3 regions of the Tardiphaga alba genome follow, and region 1 is predicted to be linked to each of the others. Evidence: riboswitches for the same ligand, from Rfam matches in the RefSeq annotation. Region 1 holds a riboswitch; each other region holds the start of a gene.
What was found. Region 1 has a riboswitch for cobalamin ahead of RPMA_RS21350 (DUF1636 family protein). Riboswitches for the same ligand answer to the same signal wherever they lie in the genome.

Region 1 (2,262 bases):
CATCGGCTTGCGTCAGCAGCGAACGCAGCAGCGTGGTTTTGCCTGCGCCGAGAAAGCCGGTGAGGACGGTGACGGGAACGCGGGACATTCAGTTCTCCTGAAAACGCTTGAGCCAAAGCGGAAGGCCGGCAGCGACGAAAGCGACATTGTTGACGGCTGCGGCGATGGTTTGATTGAGACGGCCCTGCGCATCACGAAAGGCGCGGCCGATCGGCGTCTCGGGCACGAGGCCGAGGCCGACTTCATTGGACACGAAGACGATGGGATAGCGCGACACGTCGAGAAAGCGCACCAGACGCTTCGCCTCGACTTCGGGATCGCGCTCGGCCATCATCAGATTGGAGAGCCAGAGCGTCAGGCAATCGACGAGGACGACGCGGCCGATGGTGGATTCGCGTGTCAGCGTGTCCACCAGCGCCAGCGGCTCCTCGACGGTGATCCAGCCTTCGCCGCGCTGCTTGCGATGCTGCGCGATGCGCGCCTGCATCTCATCGTCGCCGGCCGTCGCCGTGGCGAGATAGACTTTTGTGAGCGACATCTCGCCGATCAGCCGTTCGGCGAAAGCCGATTTGCCGGAGCGCGCGCCGCCGAGGACGAGCGTGGTGCCGAGCGACGTCATTTCGGCGCCCTGCCGTCTTCCGGAGACCAGCGCAGCGGCGGCACGCGCGCCACCATGCCCTTGCGCAACACATCGGCGCGCTCACGCCATGGCACGAGCCCGTAGTCGGATTTTTGATAGGACTGCACGAAAGAGGCGACGGCATCCGGGCCGGTGTCCGTCACGAGATCGCCGAACAAGAACGTGTAGCCATCCTGGCTCGTCACCGCGACGGTGGTCGGCCGCTTGCAGACGCTGAGACATTGCACCGGCCGCACCATGACAGCGACATCGCGCTCATCGAGCGCAGCCGTCACCGCATCGAGCATCGCCGGGCCGACGACCGCACCATCAGCCGCCTTGCAATTCACGCAGACGCTCACCACCACCGGCGCTGAGGGCAGCGGGCGAGGCAATTCGGTGACACGGGAGTCATCAGGCAAGGTCGATGCGTTGCGATCCATCACGGGCTCAAATCAGACGAGCTTTGTTGGGTCGCGCGGATGCGGGCATCCACTCGCTCCCGTCCGGTGCACCCCGCCCCGACGACGCCTCCAAAGCACAGTTCATGACGGCAGGTCTCCTGGCTCGCGAGTCGGCGCCCGCTGCCGCCTTCCCAGCAGCTCCCCTATCGGGAACTCCCAGTGGCACCGGCTCGGGCTCATCGCTTACAGTTGCGGGGGCAGCGCCGGTATCGCACCGGCTTCCCTTTTCACCTTCCTCGCGGAAGGACCATCGCGGCGGACGCTATCTGCACCCACAGCCGGGGTCAACCACGGCCGGAACTGCGCAGCCACTGTTGACCGAAAGGCCATGGATGCGCGAGACAGACGGCCAAAGGAACCCGCATTTGACCTCTTTCAGCCCCCTCTTCCAGCCGCCGGCCCTCACGCCCCTCGATCCCGCAACCGAAGCCAGCCTTCGTGCGACCATCGACGGCAAGGCGAAGCCGCCGGGCTCGCTCGGGCGAATCGAGGAACTCGCTGTGCAACTCGGCATGATCCGCCATCCCGGCGAACCGCGCGGCGAGAAGGCTGTATTGTTGGTGTTCGCCGGCGATCACGGGCTCGTGGCCGAAGGCGTGTCGCAATATCCGTCCGCCGTCACCGTCGCGATGGTGATGACCTATCTCGCCGGTCGCGCCAGCGCCAATGCATTTGCCAAAGCCAATGGCATGGACGTCCGTGTCATCGATATCGGTGTCGCGGCTGAACTGCCGGTGCATCCCGGCCTGCGCGATGCAAAGGTGCGCATGGGCACGGCCAATGCCGCGCGCGAGCCGGCAATGACAGCGGGGCAAGCCACCGAGGCCCTGAACCACGGCATCCGCATCGCCATCGGCGAGATCAAAGCCGGCGCTGATATCATTGCGCTTGGCGAGATGGGCATCGGCAACACAGCATCCTCTGCACTGCTCGCTCATCGCCTCGCGCCCGCATCGCTCGACGACTGCATCGGCGTCGGCGCAGGTCAGGACGACGCTGGTATGAGCCGCAAGCGTATAGCTATCGAAATGGCAGCTGCGCGCAACGATGCGACGGCGCCGCTCGATGTGCTCATCGAATTCGGCGGGCTCGAAATTGCGGGCATGGCCGGCGCGATCCTCGGTGCCGCGTCGCAGCGACGGCCGGTGATCATCGATGGCTTCATCTCCAGCGTCGCTG
Region 2 (2,262 bases), 1.6 Mb from region 1:
CCTGATCCGGTGCCGCAGAAGCTGATCGAGGAAATCATCAATCTGGCGATGCGCGCGCCGTCGTCGATGAATACGCAGCCATGGAATTTCTACGTCATCACCGGCGAGCCCCTGAACAAGATCCGCGCCGGCAATACCGAGCGCATGGTCGCCGGCATTCCGCAGTCGCGCGAATTCCGCACCGGGCAGCCATTTGCAGGCGCGCATCGCGACCGTCAGGTCGGTGTTGCCAAGCAGCTGTTCGCAGCGATGGGGATCGCGCGCGACGACAAGGAGATGCGGCAGGACTGGGTGCTGCGCGGCTTCCGCCAGTTCGATGCGCCGGTTTGCATCATCGTGACTTATGACCGCGTGCTGGACGGCAGCGACGATACGCCGTTCGATTGCGGCGCCGTGGCCACCGCCCTCGTCAATGCCGCCTGGTCGCGCGGGCTCGGCGCCGTCATCAACAGCCAGGGCATCATGCAGTCGCCGGTGGTGCGCGAGCATGCGGGGATCGCCGACGACCAGATCATCATGAAGAGCATCGCGCTCGGCTGGCCCGATGACACATTCCCTGCCAATGCCGTGGTGTCCGAGCGCAAATCGGTGGCGGAAGCGACGCGGTTCGTCGGCTTCACATAATGTGGCGAAAGCGGACAGCGCGTGTTGCGAGGCAAACACGATCAACAGGGATGCCGTCCGGCATCGCTCTGCTTCTCTTGACACCCCGCTACCATCATCCTTAACGTGCAGCCGACGGTCCCCCGCAAGGGATTAAAAGGGAATGTGGTGCGAGGCGCGTTGCGACGGGCCTCAATGCCATAGCTGCCCCCGCAACTGTAAGCGGAAAGCCTCTCATCAGATGCCACTGGGAAACTCGGTCCCGGGAAGGCGATGCGGAGGCGACGACCCGCGAGCCAGGAGACCTGCCGTCAATCGTGGTCACACGCGAAGATGTCGGTCGGGGAGTACAGACATATGTTCATCGGAGACTCCCAGAGTCTCACGTGAACCTCGTTCGCTGTGACGTGCCACTGACGTCACCACCGAGGTTTCACTCATGTCGTCCGCCTTCCGTCCATCGCCCACTCACGGGCGCTTCCTGCTCAGCTCCTGCATCCTTGCGCTGTCGCTCGGTGCTGGCGCCGCGCAGGCCCAGCAAATCGCCTCGCCGAACCTTCTGCCTCCCGTCGAGATCGTCACGCCCCGGCCGAATGCCGCAACGGCGCAGCCGGCGCAGACCCGCACCCGGCGCGCCGCCCGCCGGCCTGCGCCCCCTGCGGAGACCGTCACGGCCGCACCAAACCCCTTCCCGCCCGTGGTGATCAGCCCGACCGGCATCGCGACCTCCGTCGATCGCGTCGCAAGCTCGGTCAGCGTCGTCACGCAGAAGGACATCGAGACCCAGCAATATCGCGCGGTGCCCGATGTGCTCGCCACCATTCCGGGCCTCAATGTGGTGCAGACCGGCGGCCCCGGCGGCCAGACCTCGGTGTTCATGCGCGGCACCAATTCCAACCACACCAAGGTGCTGATCGACGGCATCGATGTCGGCGATCCCTCGACGCCGAACGGCGCGTTCGACTATGCGAACCTGCTGACAGCGAATGTTCAGCAAATCGAAGTGCTGCGCGGCCCGCAAAGTGGCCTCTATGGCTCCGATGCGATCGGCGGCGTGATCTCCGTCATCACCCGCAAGGGCGAAGGCCCGGCCCGCGTCTCCGGCACATTCGAGGCCGGCTCGTTCAACACCTTCAACCAGAATATCGGTCTCAGCGGCTCGAAGGACAATGTGAACTACGCCTTCAGTGTCGCTCATCTTCATGCCGGCGATGTCCCCGTCACGCCGCAGCAGTCGCTGCCACCTGGTCAGCGGGCGATCGGCAACAATTACGACAACAAGACCATTTCCAGCAAAGTCGGCGTCGATCTGAACGAGAACCTGACCATCAATTCGGTGCTGCGCTACACCGATGCGCTGCTCTATTTCACCGGCGACGACTTCAACTTCCCGAGCGCACCCAATCCCACCCAGAGCTCGCACGCCGTGCAGCAATTCGCCACCCGCGAGGAAGCCGTGTGGACGGCGCTGGATGGTCGCATCCGCAGCTATTTCGGCGTCAACTATTCGAACAACAACCGGTTTGACCGTTCGCCCACATCGGCAACGCCGAGCAGCAGCACCGGCGACCGGCTGAAATTCGACTGGCACACGGTGGCGGAGATCACACGCGGCAACAACATCGTCGTCGGCGCGGAACAGCAGACGGACCGGCTGAG
Region 3 (2,262 bases), 290 kb from region 1:
CGCATTATCCTTCACGGCTTTGAAGATGCCGTCGAGATCATCGGCCACGGTGGTGAGGAAGCAGGAGGACAGCTGCGGCCGCTGGGTGCCGGCATTGAACAGCGTCGGCGTCGAGGCCATGAAATCGAAGGACGACAAGAGATTGTAGAATTCGATGGCGCGGGCTTCGCGATCGATCTCGCGCAGCGCGAGGCCCATGGCGACGCGCATGAAGAAGGCCTGCGGCAGCTCGATGCGGTTACCCCGACATGCAGGAAATAGCGGTCATACAGCGTCTGCAGACCGAGGAACTGGAACTGCAGATCGCGTTCCGGCTTCAATGCAGCGGCGATCTTCTTGAGATCGAAGCGCGCAAGCTCGGGATCGAGCAGTTCGGCTTCGATGCCCGTCTTCACATAAGCGCCGAAATACTCCGCATAGCGCGTAGCCATGTCGGCCTGCGAAGCCGAATTTGGCACGCCATGCACATAGGTCAGAACTTCGGTGCGCAGCTTGTCGAGCAGCAGGCGCGCGCTGACATAGGTGTAGTTCGGTTCCTGCTCCACGAGCGTACGCGCGGCCATGATGCCGGCCAGCGCCAGTTCGTCCAGCGTGATCCCGTCATAGAGATTGCGCTTCGTCTCCTCCAGCACCGGCGCTGCATCGACACCATCGAGACCAGCACAGGCTTCGTTGACGATCAGCGCCAGACGCGCGGCATCAAGCGGCACACGCGTGCCACTGGCGAGCGTCACATGTAGCGCAGGCACGGCCGGAACAGCGGCTGGCTTCGCGGCGGCTTCCTCGGCACGACGACGGGCACGCTCCTCGCGATACAGCACATAAGCACGCGCCACCTTGTGGTGCTCGCTGCGCATCAGCGCCAGTTCGACCTGATCCTGCACGTCCTCAATGTGGAAGGTGCGCCCCTCCCCGATCCGCCGCGTCAGCGCGGCAAAAACCTCGCCGGTCAGCTGCTCGACAGCTTCATGAACGCGGCGAGATGCAGCGGCGGTGTTGCCTTCGACGGCGAGGAAAGCCTTGGTCATGGCCACCGAAATCTTGCCGGCATCGAAGGGCGACACCGTGCCATTGCGACGGATCACCTGCATGGACGGCTCGCGCGCAGGCACGACATTCGATTCGGAGGGTTGATGGGCAAGCACGGCATCGTGGCCGTTGGCGAGAGCGTGAGACGTGGAAGGCATCGGCAGGACCCCGTGTGATGCATCAAGCTGTGGGGGCTGGGGCCGAAGGTGCGTGCATCACTGCCGGGCGGACGCGCGGCATTGCCTGCAAGCGACCGCTGGGACACCCCGCCCATGGACGTTTCTGGTGTCACGGCAGGTCTCCTGACTCGCAGATCAAGCGTTTGTTTCGGTCTTCCCGGAGCGGTGAGGCCCCAGTGACGTGGTCGAAACAAACTCTCTGCTTACAGTTGCGGGGGCAGCGCCGGCCTAGCTCCATCAGAGCGCACCGGCTTCCCTATTATCTACCAAGTCTTGCGACAGGGCGGACCATGACATCTACATTTGGTGTGACCCGCGGCGAAGTGTCAAGCGCGCTGTGAGTTTCCTGAAAAGAAATCAGGCGGGGCTGTTGGTACCGTGGACAACTGCCTGGCCAAGAACGGCACCCGCCCGCCCAGCATTGCCGCCAAGGGCGCGATGGACCCGTATGCCCACCATCAGCGCGACCAGCAACGTGGCCCCGAAACCGGTCGGTGCAGCGCCGAGAAACTGGTAGGCGATGAGCATGACGACGGCGAGACCCAGCAGCGGCAGCTCGTGACGCAGGAAGCCCTCGGACAATCCCACCCGCAGGATGAAGCCGGCTGCAATCGCCAGCACCATCACGTCATAAAGAAACAGATAAGGCGTCGCGAGCAGTGCGCCGATCGCCAATGCTGCCGCCTTCCACTCGTAGCGCGCATGGCTGCGCCACAGCCACACCAGCGTCGAAGCAACGATGGCGAGAAGACTCCAATGCAGCGCCCAGGCCAGCGTCTCGCTGCCATCGAAGTAACGCACCAGCGCGAAGATGCTCTGCATCTTGCCGAACGGCGCGCGGCCCTCGACAAGGAAGGCCTGCGAGAACATCGGCATCCAGTGGAAAAAGGCCTGCCAGCTTTCGGTGCCGAAGGCGAGCCACGACACGACCGCGAGCGACACCGTGGTCACACCGGCGCTGATGAAAACGCGCCATTGCGCGGCAGCGATCAGCACCAGCGGAAACAGCACGCCATATTGCGGCTTGTAGCTGAGCAGACCGAGGCAGATGCCG

Region 2: it holds a riboswitch for cobalamin, as region 1 does, so the genes downstream of both, RPMA_RS13915 (TonB-dependent receptor plug domain-containing protein) here and RPMA_RS21350 (DUF1636 family protein) in region 1, are expected to answer to the same signal.
Region 3: it holds a riboswitch for cobalamin, as region 1 does, so the genes downstream of both, RPMA_RS22815 (ribonucleoside-diphosphate reductase subunit alpha) here and RPMA_RS21350 (DUF1636 family protein) in region 1, are expected to answer to the same signal.

Annotation. Positions count from the first base shown of each region.
Region 1 is NZ_CP036498.1:4,471,955-4,474,216, forward strand. It holds gene cobW (cobalamin biosynthesis protein CobW) at 1-88, opposite strand, end outside; gene cobU (bifunctional adenosylcobinamide kinase/adenosylcobinamide-phosphate guanylyltransferase) at 89-619, opposite strand; gene RPMA_RS21350 (DUF1636 family protein) at 616-1,062, opposite strand; cobalamin riboswitch at 1,155-1,350, opposite strand; gene cobT (nicotinate-nucleotide--dimethylbenzimidazole phosphoribosyltransferase) at 1,449-2,262, shown strand, end outside.
Region 2 is NZ_CP036498.1:2,920,785-2,923,046, reverse strand. It holds gene RPMA_RS13920 (nitroreductase) at 1-624, shown strand, start outside; cobalamin riboswitch at 723-930, shown strand; gene RPMA_RS13915 (TonB-dependent receptor plug domain-containing protein) at 1,043-2,262, shown strand, end outside.
Region 3 is NZ_CP036498.1:4,766,193-4,768,454, forward strand. It holds partial or broken gene RPMA_RS22815 (ribonucleoside-diphosphate reductase subunit alpha) at 1-1,091, opposite strand, end outside; cobalamin riboswitch at 1,305-1,516, opposite strand; gene RPMA_RS22820 (glycosyltransferase family 87 protein) at 1,566-2,262, opposite strand, start outside.